Regions from separate parts of the Parafrigoribacterium humi genome, predicted to be linked through region 2. Evidence: predicted binding sites of a transcription regulator. Region 2 holds the regulator's gene; the other holds the start of a gene.
The links. Region 2 encodes LexA, which represses DNA repair genes until DNA is damaged. Its sites were predicted from a motif close to TCGAACANNTGTTCGA; they were not measured.
Positions count from the first base shown of each region.

Region 1 (6,153 bases), on a different contig from region 2:
AGACCACGAGCCTCAAGATCGTGCCCATGTGCTGGTACGTGGCGGAGTGGTTCGAGAAGAACCCCGATCGTGCCGGATTGCTGAGCCGTTGAGCTGAGCCGTTGAGCTGTCCCTCGCTCAGGCAGACGCACCGACCGCGCTCGATGCAGCCCAGAGGTTGATGCCCATCTCGGTCGCGTGCGCGTCGATGGCGGCGAGTTCGTCCGTGGTGAAATCGAGCCTGGCCACGGCGCCGAGGTTCGCTTCGAGCTGATGCACCGAGGACGCCCCGACGAGCGCGGAGGTGACGCGCTCGCCGCGCAGTGTCCACGAGATGGCGAGCTGGGCGAGACTCTGCCCGCGGCTCTCGGCGATGTCGGTCAGGGCCCGGATGGCCGCGAGGGTGTCGTCGTTGACCATCGTCTTCTGCATCGAGCCTTCGCGTGCGGCCCGGGCATCCTCGGGTATCCCCTGAAGGTACCGGTCGGTCAAGAGGCCCTGGGCGAGCGGTGAGAACGCGATACACCCGACACCGAGGCGCTCGAGCGTGTCGAGCAGTCCACCCTCGATCCAGCGGTTGAACATCGAATACGAGGGCTGGTGGATGAGGAGCGGTGTTCCGAGATCGGCGAGGATCTGCGCTGCCTGCACCGTGCGCTCCGGCGAGTAGGAGGAGATGCCGGCGTAGAGCGCCTTGCCCGAGGCGACGGCGGTGTGCAGGGCACCCATGGTCTCTTCGAGCGGGGTGTCCGGGTCGGCGCGGTGCGAGTAGAAGATGTCGACGTAGTCGAGTCCCATGCGACCGAGTGACTGGTCCAGGGAGGCGAGCAGGTACTTGCGCGAGCCGAAGTTGCCGTACGGGCCTGGCCACATGTCGTAGCCGGCTTTGGTGGAGATGACGAGTTCGTCGCGGTAGGGCGCGAAGTCGCGACGAAGGTGCTCGCCGAAGTTCTCTTCTGCGCTGCCGTAGGGCGGGCCGTAGTTGTTGGCGAGATCGAAGTGGGTCACGCCGAGGTCGAACGCCCTGCGCAGGATATCGCGCTGGCGATCCATGGGTACGGTGTCTCCGAAGTTCTGCCACAGCCCGAGCGACACGGCCGGGAGTGTGAGTCCGCTGCGCCCGACGCGCCGGTAGCTCATGGAATCGTAACGGGAATCATCAGCGAGGTAGGTCACTGATCCATACTCCCACGTGATCGCCACGTTCGGGCCCCGCCGCTCACGCGCTCGCCCGCTCGACGGGCCGCACCGCTCGCCCGCTCGACGGGCCGCACCGCTGGCCGCTCGACGGGCCGCACCGCTGGCCGCTCGCGCATCAGCTCCCTGAGGGCAGAGCTCTTACTCGGAAGGGGCCGTCGTCGCTGGCCCGGATCGACATCGGGTGGCGGGATCAACCAGTAATCACCGCCCGCGCGCTCGATCTCCCAGTGATTGTTATGGAGCAACAGGTGATGGTGTCGGCACAGGAGAATGCCGTCGGCGACATCCGTCTTTCCGCCGTCTCGCGCCCAGAATCTGACGTGGTGCGCCTCGGTCCAGGATGGCGGTCTGTCGCAGCCGATCCAGCGGCACCCGCCGTCTCGCACTGCGAGCGCTACCCGCTGCGTGCGGTTGTACAGTCGCTGTTCGCGGCCCACATTCAACGGCTGCCCCTCGCCATCGATGCTCACCTCCGCTGTCGCACCGGTGCACGCGAGCCGCTCGGCAGTCTCGATGGACACCGGGTCGGCCTGCCCCTCGATGCGAGCGTGTCCAGCGCGAGAGCCGAGTGCCCGCTTCGTGACGAGCACGCGGACCACGGGCGCGCCGGTTCCGAGAAGCCTGCTGGAATCCGCATCGGCACCAGCGACGAGCAGGTGTTCGAACACGTCGGATGCCAGTTGCGCCGTTGTGCGGGGGTCGGCCTCGATCTGTTCTGCTATCTCTTGGCTTTCGGCGCTGACGAAGCGCGGACCTCCGCGACGGGGTGACGTTGCCCGGTCGAAGAGCTCTGCGACGGACGCGAGAGTCTCGGGGTCCATCATCCACACGAGCCGGCCCATGCCGTCGCGCTGGCGATAGAGCGCGAGGCTGCGTTGCGCACGGCGTTCTGCCTCCCGCTCGGCGAGGCCGAGATCGTCCAGTTCGTCCCGAAGCTCGCGCGCACGACGATACAGCCGATCGGCGTCGAGCATTTCGGCCTCGGCGCAGAGCTGTCCAACCAGTTCTGTCAACGTCTGCTCGCTTACGTGCACAGAAGGTTTACCGACACCGCGCTCAATGGACTCAGCGCCATCGATCGAGACTGCGCCTGCAGCGACGGCCCTCCCCACTTCGGCAAGCCACGTCCGCTCCGACGCAAGGACCTCGCCGGTCGTGCTGTCGACGCCAGAATCCTCCGCGCTCTCGTGGACAAGACGCCCCACCCTGACCGCCGCCGCAGCCTCCCTCGCCGTGGACCCGCTGGTCACGCGCATCATCTCTTCCGGCGTGCGAAAACCTTCGCGCCGAGCGAGGCCGGCGCTGCCCAATTCCGGCCGTGACCGGTGGGCGAGCTCGCCAGCGATCACTACCCCGTGCACCTGGGCCGCCCGTAACAGCAGGTTCGACAATCTGGCTGCCTCACGAAACTCCTCATCGCTGAGACCCCGATATTCCGCAATTTCGGTGGTGACCGCATCCATCGCGTGCAGGGCCGCGGCGAGCGCCGAGACCAGCGGATGGGAGGTGGATGACATACGACTATCCTCCTCTTTCGAAGGTGTGTTCGAAAGTATTATGGGGCAATCTTGGGATAAGTGATTGGCGGTCACGACTGTGGAGGAGAGGTCGGGAGGAGAGCACCTGCCTGGGCCCGACTCGCACAGCCTCCACCCGGGCGCCATTTCCGCCGCTCCCGCCTGAGAGCGAGCCGACGCCGGCGACTCCACGAGAGCCTCCCTATCCGATGCCACCAGCATCTGCTGCGCTGTCGCCACCGACACCACCACCGAAGCGATAATCGTCCTGCGCGACCCAGCGCACTCCCCTCCTGTGACTCACCAGAATCCCGCGAAGTGGCACCTCGGCCTCATCGCAGGCGCGATGCAGAGCGCGGGCCCAGTCGATGTCCGTGGGGGTCAATCTGGCATCCGCATATCGTTCGAGAACAAAGACGAGGGAGTGCGCACCAGCACTCTCCGTGACGTGGCGGAGCATTGAGCACAGCGCGGTGTCCGACAGGCCCGGCGGAAGAGGCGGCAGGCCGTCGATCGGTATGAGTGTGGGCAGTTGCACACCGTGCTCGTCGAGGAACAGCAACCACAGCTGTCGCTGGATGGCGCGTCCGAGAAGACCGGCTACACGCTCCTCGATGAGGGCGTTGGTGGTCAACGGGAGGAGTTTCGCTTCGTCGTATCGTGCTGGTGTCATCCGCCCATGGTCGACCTTCGCCGCCCGGCACGGTGAGTTCGGAGCAGTGACTGTGGATTACGCCGACACAGGCAGGTCAGGGAGGAGAAGTCGACGGCAGCACGGGCGACAGCCGGGGCACTGCAGCAGCCCGACCCGCGGCAGCCCGACCCGCCTGAGCCGGGCAGAAACCCCGGAAAAGCCAGTTCAGTGCTCCTTGTCCGGCCGCCGCGCATCGCTCTCGAGCGGTGCGAAGCGACGCACGCGCCGGCCGTCGACCTCGACATCCTCCACGAACATGCCGAAGGGGCGCACCCACATCCCGCGCACCCCGTAGAGCGCGCGGTAGACGACGAGCGACTCCTCCGTCTCGGAGTGCTGGGCCACGCCGATCACCTCGTAGAGGTTCCCCTTGTAATGGCGATACAGGCCGGGTGTGATGTCGTCAGCGCTGGGCACCTGACCATTCTGCTGGCTGGAGACGACTCGGGCGAACCGCCCCGCGCATCCGAGGCCCGAGGTCTGGGCGGTTCACTACGATTGACCTCGACCCAGGGAGTTCTTGCATGACGATCACCGCATCCGCCGACGGCTCGGCCCTCGGCAACCCTGGCCCGGCGGGATGGGCGTGGTACGTCGACGACGACAACTGGGCCGCGGGCGGCTGGCCGCGCGCGACCAACAACCAGGGCGAGCTCACGGCCGTGCTCGAGCTGTTCCGCGCGACGGAGCACTCGGGCGAGGACCTGCTCATCCTGTGCGACAGCCAGTACGTCATCAATTCCGTGACCAAGTGGATGCCCGGCTGGAAGAAAAAGGGCTGGCGCAAGGGCGACGGCAAGCCTGTGATGAACGTCGAGCTCCTCAAGCAGATCGACGACGCGATCACCGGGCGTCGCTACCGATTCGAGTGGGTGCGCGGACACATCGGCCACGTGCTCAACGAGGCCGCGGATGCCCGTGCCCGGGCGGCTGCGGAGGCCTACCAGCGAGGTGCCGCCGTGCCCTCCGGTCCCGGGTGGCGCGGCAGCGCAGCCGGCGCGCCTGAGCGGTCCGCACCACGTTTGCCCGAGCCGCAGGCGCCCGCACCGGATACCGCTCTTTTCACCCTCGACGAGCCGAAAATGCACGCTCTCGCGCTGCAGCTCACCCCCGCAGAATTCGCGCGCCTGACCCGGCGAGCGCGCGAGAGCGGCAGCACGCCGGAGGAGTTCCTGCGCGGCCTGATCTGAGGTAACACCCCCGCGGTGCGCAGAACTTGCAGGTATCGTGGAGTCGCCTCGGCGCGGCTCGCGTAGTGGTGAACGACACGATATGGGGAGTATTCCGATGACGGATCCGCGCTTGGGCGAGCTGCTGAACGAGGCGACAACGATCGCGGTCGTCGGGGCCTCGAGGCACGAGAAGAAGGCGGCCCACCGCATCCCCAGGCGCCTGCTCAAGGCCGGGTTCACCGTCATCCCGGTCAACCCCCACGCCAACGAGATCCTCGGACAGAAGGCCTACCACAGCCTCGCCGACATACCGGTTCCTGTGGACATCGTTGACGTCTTCCGCCCATCGGAGGAGGCCGCCGGTGTGGCGGAGCAGGCCGCGGCGATCGGCGCCAAGGCGCTCTGGCTGCAGATGGAGATCACCTCGGAGGAGGCTCGCGACATCGCCACGAAGGCGGGCATGGACTTCGTCGAAGACACCTGCATCGGCGTCACGACCGCGGAGTTCGAGATCCAGAAGTAGCGCGCTCAACCCAGCGCCGACACATGCGGCGCGGAGCACGCCCGCGTACCCTCGCTCTCATGAGCACTCACGAGGTTGTGAACCAGGCTCCGCTGCGCGCGGGCATCAACGAGTTCAGCACGAACGTCCCGCTGGTCGAGTCGGTGCGACAGTATGACGCTGGTTGGGCTCTCGACGATCTGGCCCGCGTGGGCGAGTTGGTCGGCACCGAGCAGTTTCAGCAGGATGCCGCGCGAGCGAACCGCTTCGAGCCGCAGCTGCGCACCCATGACCGCTGGGGCAACCGCGTGGACGAGGTCGACTACGACCCGTCGTATCACCGCATCATCCGTGCGGCCGTGGCCGAGGGTGCGCACACTTCCGCGTGGGCAGAGCCGCGCCCCGGCGCGAATGTCGCGCGGGCGGCGACCTTCATGCTTTTCGCGCAGGTCGAGCCCGGCCACGCCTGCCCGATCTCAATGACGCACGCGGCCGTTCCGACCCTGCTGATGAGCGACGAGCTGAGCCGCGAGTGGCTGCCGCGCCTGCTCAGCCGCGACTATGACGGTGCGCTCGGGGCTGGCAAGAGCTCCGCCCTGTTCGGCATGGCGATGACCGAAAAACAGGGCGGGTCGGATGTGCGCGCGAACTCCACGCGGGCCGTGGACGCCGGCGACGGCAGCTTTCGCCTCACCGGCCACAAGTGGTTCTGCAGCGCGCCGATGTCCGACGGTTTCTTCGTGCTCGCGCAGACGGAGCCGGGGCTCAGCTGCTTTCTGGTGCCTCGGGTGCTGGCCGACGGCATCCGCAATCCGTTTTTCATCCAGCGCTTGAAGGACAAGCTCGGCAATCGCTCGAATGCCTCCTGCGAGGTGGAGTTCGACCAGACGGTGGGATTCCTGGTGGGCGAGGAGGGACGCGGTGTGCGCACGATCATCGAGATGGTGTCGCGCACCAGGCTCGACTGCGTGTTCGGCACGGCGGCGGGAATGCGGCAGTCGGTGGCGGAGGCGCTGTGGCACGTGCGCCACCGCAAGGCGTTCGGCGCGCTGCTGGTGGACCAGCCCGCGATGACGGCGGTGGTGGCGG
Region 1 is NZ_JBELOA010000006.1:307-6,459, forward strand. It holds gene ABUA28_RS10270 (GNAT family N-acetyltransferase) at 1-92, shown strand, start outside; gene mgrA (L-glyceraldehyde 3-phosphate reductase) at 118-1,155, opposite strand; gene ABUA28_RS10280 (DUF222 domain-containing protein) at 1,152-2,696, opposite strand; gene ABUA28_RS10285 (hypothetical protein) at 2,899-3,369, opposite strand; gene ABUA28_RS10290 (DUF1653 domain-containing protein) at 3,556-3,807, opposite strand; gene ABUA28_RS10295 (RNase H family protein) at 3,915-4,580, shown strand; gene ABUA28_RS10300 (CoA-binding protein) at 4,678-5,085, shown strand; gene ABUA28_RS10305 (acyl-CoA dehydrogenase family protein) at 5,145-6,153, shown strand, end outside.
Region 1: the regulator LexA is predicted to act here: its motif matches at 2,714-2,729, upstream of ABUA28_RS10280 (DUF222 domain-containing protein).

Region 2 (14,777 bases):
CGAGAGTGCCGCGCAGGTGCGCCATGGTGAGGCCCTTGTCGATCGCGATGCCCTCGACCTGGTGGAACACGGGGGTGTGGGTCGCGTCGAGCTCATCGGTGCGATAGACCTTGCCCGGAGCAATCACGTAGACCGGAAGTTCGCGGGTGAGCAGCGACCGGATCTGCACCGGACTCGTGTGGGTGCGCAGCACGAGGTGCGAGCCGACCGGGTCGAGGAAGAAGGTGTCCTGCATGGCGCGTGCGGGGTGGTCCTCGTCGAAGTTGAGCGCGTCGAAGTTGAACCACTCGTTCTCGAGCTCGGGGCCCTCCGCGATCTCCCAGCCCATGCCCACGAAGATGTCGCCGATCTGCTCCATGAGCAGGGTGAGCGGATGCCGGGCACCGGCGGTCCACCGGCTCGCGACCGCGGTCACGTCCACCGACTCCCGCGCGAGGCGAGCGGACTCCTCCGCGCTGTGCAGCTCGCTCTCGCGGGCGGCGAACGCCTGGTTCACCCGCGCCCTCGCCTGCCCAACGAGCTTGCCCGCCGTCGCCTTGTCTGCCGGTGCGACATCGCGCAACGAGGCGTTGAGCCTGGCGAGCGTCGACGCCTCACCGAGGTGCTCGCTCTTGACTCTGGCGAAGCCGGCGAGATCCGGTGCTTCTGCGGCAGCGGTGAGAGCCGCGGTCACCGCCGAGGCGACGGCCTGTTCGGTTATGGGAGAGGTCTCAGACACGAGACCCAAGTTTAGTGGGCTACACCGGCGGGCCATTTCGGCCGACCGGAAGCGTGATCGCCCTCGTGCCGTCCTCGCCGGGTTGCCGCGGTGCGACGGCCGTCACTTCACCGAGCTTCGGGCCGCTGCGCCTGGCGACGAACCGTGCGATCCAGGACAGCGTGAGGTTCAGCGCAAGGTAGATGACCAACCCGACGATGAACAGCGTGAAGATGTAGCGGCTGCCGAAGAAATTCCTGTTGTCGTTGATCTGGCGCGCGAGTTCCGGGTAGCTGACGATGTAGGCGAGTGAGGTGTCCTTCAGAAGCACGACGAGCTGCGCGAGGATGATCGGCAGCATCTGGCGGAATGCCTGCGGAAACTCGATCAGCCGCCAGGTCTTCATCGGGCTGAGCCCAATGGCGAGCCCGGCCTCCTTCTGGCCACGCGGCAGCGAGGTCACGCCCGCGCGAAGGGCCTCACCGATGATCGCGCCGTTGTACACCGCAAGCCCCAGCACCCCGGACCAATACGATCCAGCGGTGAAGACCAGGAACACGAAGAAGATCATGAGAAGCAACGGGATCCCGCGGACGAACTCCAGGATGACGCCGGTCACGACGCGGATCCACTTCTGGCGAGCCGTGCGACCGAAGGAGAAGACGATGCCGATCAGGACGGCGAGTACCGCCGCGGCCGCGGCCATTCGAAGCGTGTTCCAAGTGGCGCTGAGGAACGAGGTCCACACGACCGGTTCGGCGAGGATGTCCCAGCGAGACGCGTCGAACATCCCCGGCGTCGTCGCGCCGTTGGCGTTGACGCGCGGTGCGGCGAGGGTGACGTACATCCAGAAGAAGAACGCGACGATCACGACGATGCCGATGATCGACGCGATCGTGGACCGACGCCTGGTCTTGGGGCCAGGCGCATCGTAAAGAACGCTGACGCTCATCTCACGACCACCACCCTCTTCTCGATCGCACCGGCGATGAGGCCGAGCGGAACCGTGATGACGAGGTAGAGCGCGGCCGCGTACAGCAGGACGAGGATGACCGAGCTCGGATTGTCACGCGTCGCGGCGTTCGTCTGCTTGAAGAGTTCGTTGACGAAGAAGACGCCGGCCACCGAGGTGTTCTTGGTGAGGGCGATGAAGACATTGATGAGCGGTGGAACCACCATCCGTGCGGCCTGAGGCAGGATGACGAGGGTCACGGTCTGCACGAAGCCCATTCCGACGGCACGTGCCGCCTCTGCCTGCCCGACGGGCACACCGTTGAAGCCCGACCGGATCGCTTCGGCCACGAAGGGCGAGGTGTAGGCGATCAGGCCGATGAGGGCGAGGGGAAAGTAATCGAGGTCCGAGCCCAGGATCGGAAGCACGAAGGCACAGAACATCAGGACGAGCAGCAGCGGAACGTTCCTCAGCACCTCCGTGTAGACCGTCGCAAACACCCGGAGCGACGGCACGGGCGAGATGCGCATCGTCGCGATGATCACGCCGACGACAAAGGCACCGAACCCCGAGATCACGAGCAAAATGAGCGTCTGAAGAAAGCCCGCCAGATAGATCGGGGTCACGTCAATGAGCGCGTCCACACTTCACCTCCGCTGCTGTTGGGTGGGAGCGGTGAGCCCGTCCGCCTGGACGGACGGGCTCACGCTCCACGGACTAGTCGTTCGTGTAGCGGTTGACGGCCGGCGGCTCCGGCGTCTTCAGCACCTTGCCCGCGGTGGCCTCCCAGGCCTTTTTCCACGAGCCGTCCTTGTACGACTTCTCCAGCACGTCGTTGATGAAGGTGCGGAACGCATCGTCATCGTGCGCGAGCCCGATACCGTATGGCTCCTCGGTGAACGGGTTGCTCAGCACCTCGAACTCACCCTCGTTCTGGTCGGCGAGACCAGCGAGGATCACGTTGTCGGTGGTCACCGCGATCACCTTGCCGTTACGCAGCGGCTCGAGGCAGTTCGAGTAGGTGTCCGTCGTGATGAGGTTCACACCGTACTCGAGGATGTTCTTCTCCGAGGTCGAACCGGCGACACTGCACACGTTCTTGCCCTTGAGGTCTTCCGGGCCCGTGATGCCCTCAGGGTTTCCCTTCAGCACGAGGATGTCCTGGCCCGCGTTGTAGTACGGCCCGGCGAAGGAGACCTTCTCCTTGCGTGCGTCGTTGATCGTGTACGTCGCGATGACAATGTCGTCTGTACCGTTCTCGATGAACTGCTCGCGGTTGGCCGACACGGTCTCGACCCACTTGATCTTGTCTGCGGCGATTCCGAGTTCGCCCGCAATGATCTTGCCGATCTCCACGTCGAATCCAACCGGATTGCCATCCGGACCCTTGAGGCCGAACAGCGGCTGGTCGAACTTCGTCCCGATCGTGATCGTGCCCGCCTTGGCGAGTTTTGCCATGGTGGTGCCTGCCTCGAACTTCGGCGATTCTGCGACCGGGGCATCCGCGCCGCTGTCACCTCCCGACGCGCACGCGCCAAGCCCGAGAACGCTTGCAGCGGCAATGGCGGTAATCATCAGACTTTTTTTGAGTCTCATGGTTGTCTCCTAGCTGTGTTGCTTACTCACTGATCTAGTGCGTAAGTATTTTCGAGAGGAAATCCTTCGCTCTCGCACTCTTCGGGTCAGTGAAGAATTGCTCCGGAGTCGCCTGTTCGACGATCTCTCCGTCTGCCATGAACAGCACGCGATCGGCGGCCTTCCTGGCGAATCCCATTTCGTGGGTGACGACGACCATGGTCATACCGTCGTGCGCGAGCTGCACCATGACATCCAGCACCTCCGCGATCATCTCAGGGTCGAGTGCGGATGTCGGCTCGTCGAGCAGAATGAGCTTCGGATCCATCGCGAGCACTCGCGCGATCGCCACCCGCTGCTGCTGGCCGCCGGAGAGCTGCGACGGCATCTTCGACGCCTGGCTAGCGACGCCGACACGATCGAGAAGCTCCATCGCGCGCTTGTCCGCGACGGCCTTCGACTGGCCGCGAACCTTGCGCGGGCCGAGGGTGACGTTCTCGAGCACCGTCTTGTGGGCAAAGAGGTTGAACGACTGGAAGACCATGCCGACGTCGGCGCGCAACTGTGCGAGCGCCTTGCCCTCCTCGGGCAGTGGTCGACCGTCGATGGTGATGGTGCCGTCGTCGATCGTCTCAAGACGGTTGATCGCCCGACAGAAGGTGGACTTGCCCGAGCCACTCGGTCCGATGACGACGACGACCTCACCACGCGCGACCGTGGTGGAGATGTCTCTTAGGACGTGAAGCTCGCCGAAGTGCTTGTTGACATGATCGATGACAACCAGAGGGTCACCACTGCGTGAGGGCTCCATCAGGGTAGACAATCACACTCGTGATGAAAATGCGAACGAGGCCATGGCTTCGTGATACAGGCGTTACACGCGGGTGCGTTTCGCCGAGAGCCACTACTCGACCCGCGTTCGCTGCGCGAACGCGCTTTCGTAGAGGCAGACGGAGGCCGCAGTGGCGAGGTTCATCGATTCGGCGTGGCCATAGATCGGAACGGTGATCGCCTCGTCGGCGAGGGCCAGTTGCTCGTCGGAGAGCCCCCTCGCCTCGTTGCCGAACAACCACGCCGTAGATTTCGCAAGCGTGCCCCGCTCGCGGGCAGTCAGCAGGTCATCGCCCTTGATGTCGGCGGCGAGCACCTGAAGCCCGGCCTCGTGCACCCGCGCGATCAGCGGCTCCAGCTCTGCCCCCACTGCGACGGGGACGTGGAAGATCGACCCGGTCGAGGAGCGAACCACCTTCGGGTTGTACAGGTCCACACTGCGGCCGCTGAAGATCACGCCATCGGCTCCTGCGGCATCCGCGGCTCGGATGATCGTGCCCGCATTGCCGGGATCGCGCACCTCCTCGAGGATCGCGAGCAGCCTCGGGCCGCGACCATCCGCATCCGGTCGCAGGATGTCTTTGACGGAGGTTGGAAACTGCTGGCACACCGCGACGATGCCCTGCGGGGTCACCGTGTCCGCGATCGAATCGAGAACGTGCTCCGTGACGAATTCGCGCTCGACACCGGCCTCTTCCGCTGCTCGCGCGATGTCGCTGTGGCGCTCGAGCGCCGTGGGCGTCGCGAAGAGCTCCACCACGAGCTGCGGTCGGAAGGTCAGGGCCTCCCGCACCGCCTGCGGTCCCTCCAACAGAAAGAGCCCGGTCTGAGACCGGGCTTCTCTCTTGGCAAGTTTTGCCACCGCTCGCACCCTGGGGGAACGCGGATTGTCCAACATGAGGCCAATGCTAGCCGGACGCCATGGCATCCAGCCGCACCGACTCCCGCCGGTCAGATAATGGTCAGGACGCGGTCACCTTCGGTGCCGACGTGTCTGCCGGGAGGGCGGCCTTGGCCGTGGCAACGATCGCGGCGAACGTCGCAGGCTCCGTGACGGCGAGGTCGGCCAGGATGCGGCGGTCGACCTCGATGCCTGCCAGGTTCAGGCCCTGGATGAAACGGTTGTAGGTGAGTCCGTTTGCGCGGGACGCGGCGTTGATGCGCTGGATCCACAGGCGACGGAAGTCACCCTTGCGGGCACGACGGTCGCGGTACGCGTAGACCAGCGAGTGGGTGACCTGCTCCTTGGCCTTGCGGTACAGGCGCGAACGCTGGCCGCGGTAGCCGCTGGCGCGATCGAGGATTACACGACGCTTCTTGTGGGCGTTGACCGCCCTCTTTACTCTTGCCATCTTCCTGGTTCCTTCTGTGTCTCGGTCGGCGGTTTAGAGGCCGAGAAGCTTCTTGATGGTCTTCACGTTGGCCGGAGCCACCGTCTCGTCCCGGTTCAGGCTGCGCTTGCGCTTGCCCGACTTGACCTCGAGGTTGTGGCGCATGCCAGCCTGCTGCTTCATGATCTTGCCGCTGCCGGTGACCTTGAATCGCTTCTTGGCCCCGGAGTGGGTCTTCTGCTTGGGCATTTCTCTCCTTGTTGACGTTCTTACTGTTGCCCGACGGACTAGTCCGTCGTCACATCTTTGGTGGCCGCCGCCGGCTTCGGTGCGGCCTTGGCCGCGGGAGCCTTCGGTGCCGGGGCCTTCGGTGTTGCCGGGGCCTGGGGAGTTGCGGCCGGTGCTGCAGCCTTCGGCGCAGCTTCTGCCTTCGGTGCCGCAGCCGGTGCCGCCTTCGGTGTCGCTGCAGGCTCGGCCGCCGGGGCGGCATCCGCGTGGTCGCGCTCGGAGCGCTGTGACTTTGCGGGCTGCCTGGCGTCGTGCTCTGCCTTGACCTCGGCCTTGGTCTTGAGCGGACCGATCACCATGACCATGTTTCGACCGTCGATCGTCGGCGTCGACTCGACGGATCCGAACTCCGCCACGTCTTCCGCAAAACGCTGCAGCAGACGGACTCCCTGCTCTGGACGCGACTGCTCACGACCCCGGAACAGGATCATGGCCTTGACCTTGTCGCCGGTCTTGAGGAAGCCCTCGGCGCGCTTGCGCTTGGTCTCGTAGTCGTGCACGTCGATCTTCAGGCGGAACCGAACCTCTTTGAGGATCGTGTTCGACTGGTTGCGCTTGGCCTCCTTGGCCTTCTGCGCGGTTTCGTACTTGAACTTGCCGAAGTCCATGATCTTCGCCACGGGAGGCTTGGAGTTGGGGGCAACCTCAACCAGATCCAGGTCTGCTTCCTGGGCAAGACGAATGGCGTCTTCAATGCGCACGACACCGACCTGCTCGCCGTTCGGGCCAACAAGACGGACCTCCGGCACGCGGATGCGGTCATTGGTACGGGGATCGCTGATGCGTTTCTCCTCTGGATACTCAGTTACTGCGGCCAGCGGCCGACGGATGTCGAACCGGGGTCGAGAGGAGGAGATCACGCGCCGATCGCGGGCTTGTCGCCCACAACACGGCACGGCACCCTGACTACGCGCGAACGCTTGCACGAACACGAGCGGGGCACCAACAACCCGGTAACCTTAGTAGTGCTGGTCGATTGATCATCGGCCGACACCGGGCGGTAAGCGCGGGTGGGAGAATCTCCACTTTCGTTTCGAGACAGCATGGCCTCGAAGCCGTCGCCAAGTCTAACAGAGGAAGAACCATGAGCGACACCGGCCACATTCACTCAGCAGAGTCGGCGCCGCCCATGACCGAATACTCGGGTGTCGACGCCGCGCGCGACATCGCAGACGTCCCCGCAGTGGAGATCATCAACACCGTCGCGGTGCACCTCTTGAGCGCGGCCGCCGTCAAATGCGGCCTAGCCGACGACCCGGAGAACCAGCTCGACCTCGACGAGGCGCGCAAGCTCATCGACGCGATGGCCGGGCTCGTGACGGCGAGCTCAGCGGCCGTCGGCGACCACCACGCGCGGGCCCTGCGCGACGGGCTGCGTTCCGTACAGCTTGCGTTCCGCGAGGCCTCCCCGTTCCCGGATGCACCCGGGCAGGGCGCGGGTGAGAAATGGACGGGGCCCGTCAACTAAGCGGCGATCAGTTTGACGGCCAGGGAGTCCACCCGGGCCGCTATCAGCTCACTCGCGGACCAGCGCCCCCGCAGGCGAGCGATCAACGCGTCCAGTGACGGCTGATCGAGGCCGGGTGTCAGCGCCAGGGTCACGACCAACTCGGGGCCGGCGAGCCGCGCATCCGGATCGCCGGGTGCCAACTCGATTCGGGCGACGCTGGCCTCTTCTGTCGCCGACGCCATGAACGCGTCGAGCACCTCCGGGTCGAGATAGCTGGGAATCCACGACTGCGACTGCGCGATCGCCCACAGCGCGGGGCGACGGATCGCGAACTCGGTCGAGGCGGTGGGATCGAGCACCAGGAGGTCGGTCTGCTCGCTCGCGGCGGCCAGGGCGACGCGCACGGCATCCGCGGGTACGGGACGCGCCTTCGGATTCCACTGCTGCATCGCCGCCACCGAGCTGAAAGCGGGCAGCACGTCGCGCCCATCCGGGCCGGCAACGGTGACGATGGACAACTCGGCGCTCTTGTCGACGAGGTGGCCGTGCGGCCCGACGCCCGTCTCCCCCAGTGCCGCCACGAGCGGAACGAGAAGCCTCGACTGCGCGATGGCGGCGACAACGGACTGCTCCCCGCCGTCGCCCGCACGGAACCGCGCTATCGCCTCGATCAGCGCGGCCGGTGCCGTGCCGTCATCATTCGACGAGGGTTCCTGCTCGAAGTGTCGGCCCTCCCATGGAACACCGGCGGAGTCCGTGCCGGGGTGAAGGCCTCCGATGTGAGAGTGATCGGCGTGGCCGTGCGGCTCGCGTGGTGTCTGGTGGTCAGTCATCAGTCGCTGGCGACGTCCAGCGCCTCGGCGAGGGTGAACGCCTTCGCGTAGAGCGCCTTTCCGACGATTGCACCCTCCACGCCGAACCTCACGAGCTCCCGCAGGTCCGCGATGTCGTCGAGGCTCGATACGCCCCCAGAGGCGATCACGGGCTTGTCGGTGCGATCGGCCAGCTCGCGCAGCAGTTCGAGGTTGGGGCCCTGCAGCGTGCCGTCTTTCGTGACGTCCGTGACGACGTAGCGGCAGCATCCGGCTTCTTCGAGGCGGTCCATGACCTGGTACAGGTCTCCACCATCCTTGGTCCAGCCCCTTGCCGCGAGCGTCGTGCCGCGCACGTCGAGGCCGACCGCAATCGCTTCGCCATATTCGGCGATGACGTGGGATGCCCACTCCGGGTTCTCGAGGGCGGCCGTGCCCAGGTTGATGCGCTTTGCCCCCGTCGCGAGCGCCGACTCGAGCGATTCGTCATCGCGGATGCCGCCCGAGAGCTCGATGTTGACGCCGCGGGCCTGCTTGATGACCCGCTTGATCACCCCGCGATTGTTCCCGCGGCCGAAGGCGGCGTCGAGGTCGACGAGGTGGATCCACTCCGCACCCTGGTCCACCCAGTCGGCCGCAGCCTCGACCGGATCGCCGTAGTTCGTCTCGCTGCCGGCCTCGCCCTGCGTGAGTCGAACGGCCTTCCCATCGGCGACGTCCACTGCGGGGAGCAGGACGAGGGCAGGGGCTTTGTTGAACTCACTCATGATGTCGTTTCTCGTTGATGGTGTGGTCAGTGTGCGTGCAGGCTGGCAATCCAGTTGCGCAGCAGGCGTATTCCGGGCTCACCCGATTTCTCCGGGTGAAACTGTGTCGCGGACAGCGGGCCGTTTTCGACCGCGGCAAGGAACCGCGTGCCATGCGTGGCCCAGGTCAGGCTCGGCCCGGGGAACGGAGGCGTGACCTCGAGGCCCCAGTCCTGCGCGGCATACGAGTGTACGAAGTAGAAACGCTCGTGCGCAATTCCATCGAAGAGCACGGACGCCGCCGGTGCATCCACGGTGTTCCAGCCCATGTGAGGCAGCACGGGAGCGTCGAGCCTCGTGACCGTTCCCGGCCACTGACCGAGGCCATCCGTCGTCGTACCGCCCTCGACCCCACGTTCGAACAGCACCTGCATGCCGACGCAGATGCCGAGCACCGGGCGTCCGCCGGCCAGGCGCTGGTCGACCAACTCTGCCCCGCCGACAGCGTCGAGCTGCTCCATGACCGCGGCAAAGGCACCGACCCCGGGAACCACGAGCCCGTCTGCCTTCTGAATCTTCGCCCGGTCGGCGCTCAGTTCGACGTGCGCACCGGCGACCTCGAGGGCCTTAGCCGCGGAATGGACGTTGCCGCTGCCGTAGTCGAGCACCACGACGAAGGGAGATGTCACGGCTACAGGGCGCCCTTGGTGGACGGGACGCCGCTCACGCGCGCGTCAGGACTGACCGCCTGACGGAAAGCACGGGCGAAGGCCTTGAACTCTGCCTCCGCGATGTGGTGGGGATCGCGGCCACCGAGCACGGTGACGTGCACCGTGAGCGCAGCGTTGAACGCGATCGCTTCGAACACGTGACGCACCATCGAACCGGTGAAGTGTCCGCCGATGAGGTGGTACTCGAAACCGGCGGGCTCTCCAGAGTGCACGAGGTATGGACGCCCCGAGACGTCGACGACAGCCTGCACGAGCGCCTCATCCAGTGGCACGAGTGCGTCGCCGAAGCGTGAGATCCCGGTCTTGTCTCCGAGCGCGGCGAGGATCGCCTTGCCCAGGACGATACCGACGTCCTCGACGGTGTGGTGCACGTCGATCTCGGTGTCGCCGCTGGCACGCACGTTCAGGTCGATGAGCGAGTGCCGGGAGAAGGCGGTGAGGAGGTGATCGAAAAACGGCACGGAGGTGTCGATCTGCGAGGTTCCCGTTCCGTCGAGATCGAGGGAAAGGTCAATGCTCGACTCGCTCGTCTCGCGCTTCAGGCTCGCAACCCGCTGTCCGGTCATCGTCCAATCCTAGCCAGAGCGTCGAGGAACGCGGTCGTCTCTGCTTCAGTGCCCGCGGTCACCCTGAGGTGATTGGGGATGCCGACGTCACGGACCAGAATGTCCTGCTCGAGAAGTGCCTCGAACAGCGCGTGCGGATCGGCGACACCACCGAAGAGTACGAAGTTCGACCAACTGCGCAGGGTCGGGTATCCAAGCTTCGGCAACTCGGCAAGAAGTCGGTCGCGCTGGCCCTTGATGTCGTCGACCGTGGCCAGCATCTCCGCGGAGTGTGCGAGCGCCGCCCTCGCCGCGGCCTGAGTCAGCGCGGAGAGGTGGTACGGCAGCCGCACGAGTCGAACCGCGTCAGCGATGGCCGGGTCCGCGGCGAAGTATCCCACGCGCGCACCCGCGAAGGCGAACGCCTTGCTCATCGTCCGCGACACCACGAGGCGCTCTCGGCCTTCGAGAAGCGTGATCGCGCTCGGTTCGCCATCCGGGGTGAACTCGGCGTAGGCCTCATCCACGATCACGATCCCCCGGCTCGCGTCATAGGCGGCGGCGATCGTGTCGAGCGACAGCGGGGTGCCCGTCGGGTTGTTCGGCGAACACAGTACGACCAGGCCGGGGTCGGCCTGCTCAATCGCGCGCGCGGCGGTTTCTGGCGACAGCTCGTAGTCGGCATCTCGCTGGGCCTCCAGCCAGAGCGTTCCCGTTCCGGCCGCGAGAATCGGGTACATCGAATAGGTCGGAGGGAACCCGAGGAGATTGCGTCCGGGCCCGCCGAATGCCTGCAACAGCTGCTGCAGCACCTCGTTCGAGCCGTTGGCGGCCCAGATGTTCTCCCGCGTCAGGCCGTGACCGAGGTAGTCCGCCAGGCTCTCTCGCAGGGCGGTGAACTCCCGGTCGGGATAACGATTGACAGTGAGAACCGCGGCGGCGACAGCCTCGACGACGTCGCGCGCTACGGGCTCGGGAATCCCGTGGCTGTTCTCGTTGACGTTGAGAGCGATCTTGACGGGTTTCTGCGGGGCGCCGTATGGCGTCTTTCCGCGGAGATCGTCACGGAGGGGTAAGTCAGAGAGGGAAGCCACCCCAAAACTGTACTAGCCCGCCAGCCAGTGACTCATACCCGTTACGCCGTGCACATGCACTCGCCTGCGCACGCAGCGTGGCTGGTGTCGGCCACGCCCTCGCTAGTGGGAGTACTGGGCGGGAATCGCGATGCGCTGGCCGACCTGGATGTCGGCACCGGACAGCTGGTTCAGGTGAACGATGTCGGAGACAACCTCGCGTGGGTCGGCCGAAGGGGCGATCTCTCCGGCCAGCTGCCACAGGGACTGACCGGCGTGCACGGTGACGTACTGGAGCGAGGGCGACGCCACGGTGTCCGTAGCCGCAGCCACGCCCCCGTTGAGCGCGAAGGACGCGGCCGCGAGAACAAGGGGAAGGACGATGAGGAACATCAGGACGCGACGGCCGCGCTTGGTCATCCGAAGACGCGGCTGGGGAGCCGGGCGCGACGCCCCGGAAAATACCGGACCGGTGAACGTCGCCGTATTCAGTGCTGCTGTGCTCATTGTCCAACCTCCTGCGTTGCCCAATCCTCTGAACTGCCAGACCCTGAACCGCCAGTCCCTGGGCTGCCAGTCTCCCGAAGAGATTCCGTATCCGACACTCGGCCGGGAGTGCCGGATACGAAGCTTTGTTCCGAACGTATCTTCGATTGTACGATATATCAAGCCCCAGTTTCGAATGCTGCGCGATATTTTTACCCAACACACTCGAACGGATGTTTGTTTATTCGCCAATCTGCGGATACAGTTTCGATTGTCTGGAGACAGACCATCAGCAACCACTGACATTCGGCGCACTACGGGAGTGACATGGACGACCTCAGCACGGCACGAGCATCCGCCTCCTCGGCGTCGAAGCCGGGGACCCGGCGCCGGAAGAGCCTCAGCGACAAGCAACTCGCGATCCTCGAGACCATCCAGCGGGCGGTGTCGACCAATGGATACCCGCCGAGCATGCGGGAGATCGGCGACGCCGTCGGACTCTCGTCGCTGTCGAGCGTGACCCACCAACTCAACCAATTGGAGCTCAGCGGCTATCTGCGCCGCGACCCCAACCGTCCGCGCGCGCTCGAGGTGCTGATCGAGGTGCAGCCATCGGACGCGACCACCGCCTCAGACAATCCGACCCCGGTGGGCGACGCGGCGATGGTGCCGCTCGTCGGCCGAATCGCGGCGGGCATCCCGATCACCGCCGAGCAGCAGGTCGACGAGGTGTTCCCGCTCCCCCGCCAGCTCGTGGGCAAGGGAGAGCTCTTCATGCTCAAGGTCGTCGGCGAATCGATGATCGACGCCGCGATCTGTGACGGCGACTGGATCGTGGTTCGCCAGCAGAAGACCGCCGAGAACGGCGACATCGTCGCGGCAATGCTCGACGACGAGGCAACGGTCAAGGTCTTCCAGCAGCGAGATGGCCATACCTGGCTGCTCCCCCGCAACAGCGCCTTCGCACCGATCCTCGGCGACTACGCCGAGCTGCTCGGCAAAGTCGTCGCGGTACTCCGCTCGGTCTAGCTGCGGTTAGCTCGGTCTTCTTCGACCCGGGCCTGTCCCGCGCCGCCGCCTTCGCTCGCTCCCACCTCTCGCCTTCGCGGAAGTAGATACCAGGCGAGTGTCAGCACGACGGCGACTCGCTGCGATACTGAGCAGAAAGCCCCGCTAGAAGATTTCGATTGTTGGCGATTTTCGCTCTAAAACCCGAATTTTAGGGCGAAAATCACCAACGATCGGTGGCTAGTGGTCTAGTGGGCGTGCTGCTCGCGCACCGCACGGGTCGCGTTCAGCACGTTCGTGAGCGAGGCCACGGTCTCCTCGTAGCCACGCGTCTTCAAACCGCAGTCCGGGTTCACCCACACCTGCCGCTCGGGAATGGAGCCCAGCGCGATCTCGAGCAGCTCGGTCACCTCACCGACGCTCGGAACACGCGGAGAGTGGATATCGTAGACGCCCGGTCCGATCCCCCGGGCAAAGCCGCTGCGTTTGATGTCGGGCACGACCTCCATCTTCGATCGCGCGGCCTCGATCGACGTGACGTCGGCATCCAGTCGATTGATCGCGTCGATGACGACGCCGAACTCCGAATAACAGAGGTGGGTGTGGATCTGCGTGCGATCGGCAACTCCCGCCGTCGCCAGGCGGAATGCACCGACAGACCAGTCGAGGTAGTCCCCCTGGTCCTTCTTCTTGAGTGGCAACAGTTCGCGCAATGCGGGCTCGTCCACCTGGATGATGCCGATACCGGCAGCCTCGAGGTCACGGATCTCGTCGCGCAGGGCGAGGGCGACCTGGTTGGCGGTCTCCCGCAGCGGCTGGTCATCGCGCACGAAGGACCAGGCGAGGATCGTGACCGGGCCAGTGAGCATCCCTTTGACCGGCTTCGAGGTGAGGCTCTGCGTGTAGCTCGACCACTCGACCGTGATCGGCGACGGGCGCGACACGTCACCCCAGAGTATTGACGGGCGCGTACAGCGCGAACCGTACGACTGCACCCACCCGTTCTGAGTGACGGCGAAGCCGTCGAGGTGCTCCGCGAAGTACTGCACCATGTCGTTGCGCTCGGGTTCCCCGTGCACGAGCACGTCGAGGCCGATCTTCTCCTGCAGCGCGACGACATCGCGAATCTCCGATCGCATCGCCTCGGTGTACTGCTGCTGGGTGATGGCGCCCTTCGCAAACGCGGCACGGGACCTACGGATGTCGCCGGTCTGCGGGAACGAGCCGATCGTCGTGGTCGGCAGGAACGGCAGCTTCAGCGCGGCATCCTGCGCGGCCAGGCGCGCGGCGTAGCCTCCGCGGCTGAAGTCCTCGGGGGTGAGCCCGGCGGCCCGTGCGCGCACGGCACCGTCGCGAACCCCCACGGCGGTCCTGCGGTTCTCGAGGGCGGCGGATGCGGCATCCAACTCCGACTGGATCGCGGCCCTGCCGTCCGTGAGTCCCGTCGCGAGGGTCGCGATCTGCCGCACCTTCTGGTCGGCGAACGCGAGCCAACTCTTCAACTGGTCGCTCAACAGGGGCTCGTCGTCGACATCATGCGGGGTGTGGAACAGGCTCGTCGAACTGCTCACGGAGACGTGCGGGCTCAGGGTGCGCAGCGTCTCGAGGGTCGAGAGCGCGGCCTCGAGATCGCCGCGCCAGATGTTGTGGCCATTGATCACGCCACCGACCAACGTCTTGCCGACGAGCGCAGCATCCGAGAACTCTGGCACCGAGCCCTCGACCAGGTCGAGACCGATCGCCTCCACCGGTGTCGCCGCGAGCACCGGGAGCGCGTCATCGAGACTTCCGTAGGGTGTCGCGACAAAGATCTGCGGGCGAATGGGAGTCGCGCCGAGCAGTTCGTACGCACGCTTCGTGGCCGCGAGCACGACATCCCGAGGGACTTCGATGCTCTCGCTGACGAGCGCCGGCTCGTCGAGCTGCACCCACTCCGCTCCGACGGCGGTGAGCGCCGCGAGGAGTTCGGCGTAGACCGGCAGCAGGTCGTCCAGGCGGTCGAGCGGGCGGTAGTCGGCGGGGGCGCTCTCACTGGGCTTGCTGAGCAGCAGGAAGGTGACCGGACCGACGATGACCGGACGGGTGCGATAGCCGGTCGTGGTCGCCTCGGCCACTTCGCGAAGGAGTCGATCCGAGGCCAGTCGGAACTCGGTCTCCGGTCCGATCTCCGGGACGAGGTAGTGGTAGTTGGAATCGAACCACTTGGTCATCTCGGCCGGGGCATCGTCACCGTCACCGCGGGCGATCGCAAA
Region 2 is NZ_JBELOA010000009.1:70,503-85,279, reverse strand. It holds gene pheS (phenylalanine--tRNA ligase subunit alpha) at 1-754, opposite strand, end outside; gene ABUA28_RS12705 (amino acid ABC transporter permease) at 738-1,649, opposite strand; gene ABUA28_RS12700 (amino acid ABC transporter permease) at 1,646-2,293, opposite strand; gene ABUA28_RS12695 (glutamate ABC transporter substrate-binding protein) at 2,367-3,245, opposite strand; gene ABUA28_RS12690 (amino acid ABC transporter ATP-binding protein) at 3,280-4,035, opposite strand; gene ABUA28_RS12685 (TrmH family RNA methyltransferase) at 4,129-4,953, opposite strand; gene rplT (50S ribosomal protein L20) at 5,018-5,407, opposite strand; gene rpmI (50S ribosomal protein L35) at 5,441-5,635, opposite strand; partial or broken gene infC (translation initiation factor IF-3) at 5,827-6,456, opposite strand; gene ABUA28_RS12665 (DUF1844 domain-containing protein) at 6,804-7,142, shown strand; gene ABUA28_RS12660 (SseB family protein) at 7,139-7,957, opposite strand; gene priA (bifunctional 1-(5-phosphoribosyl)-5-((5-phosphoribosylamino)methylideneamino)imidazole-4-carboxamide isomerase/phosphoribosylanthranilate isomerase PriA) at 7,957-8,703, opposite strand; gene hisH (imidazole glycerol phosphate synthase subunit HisH) at 8,730-9,371, opposite strand; gene hisB (imidazoleglycerol-phosphate dehydratase HisB) at 9,374-9,979, opposite strand; gene ABUA28_RS12640 (histidinol-phosphate transaminase) at 9,976-11,052, opposite strand; gene ABUA28_RS12635 (LysM peptidoglycan-binding domain-containing protein) at 11,155-11,538, opposite strand; gene lexA (transcriptional repressor LexA) at 11,845-12,546, shown strand; gene metE (5-methyltetrahydropteroyltriglutamate--homocysteine S-methyltransferase) at 12,774-14,777, opposite strand, start outside.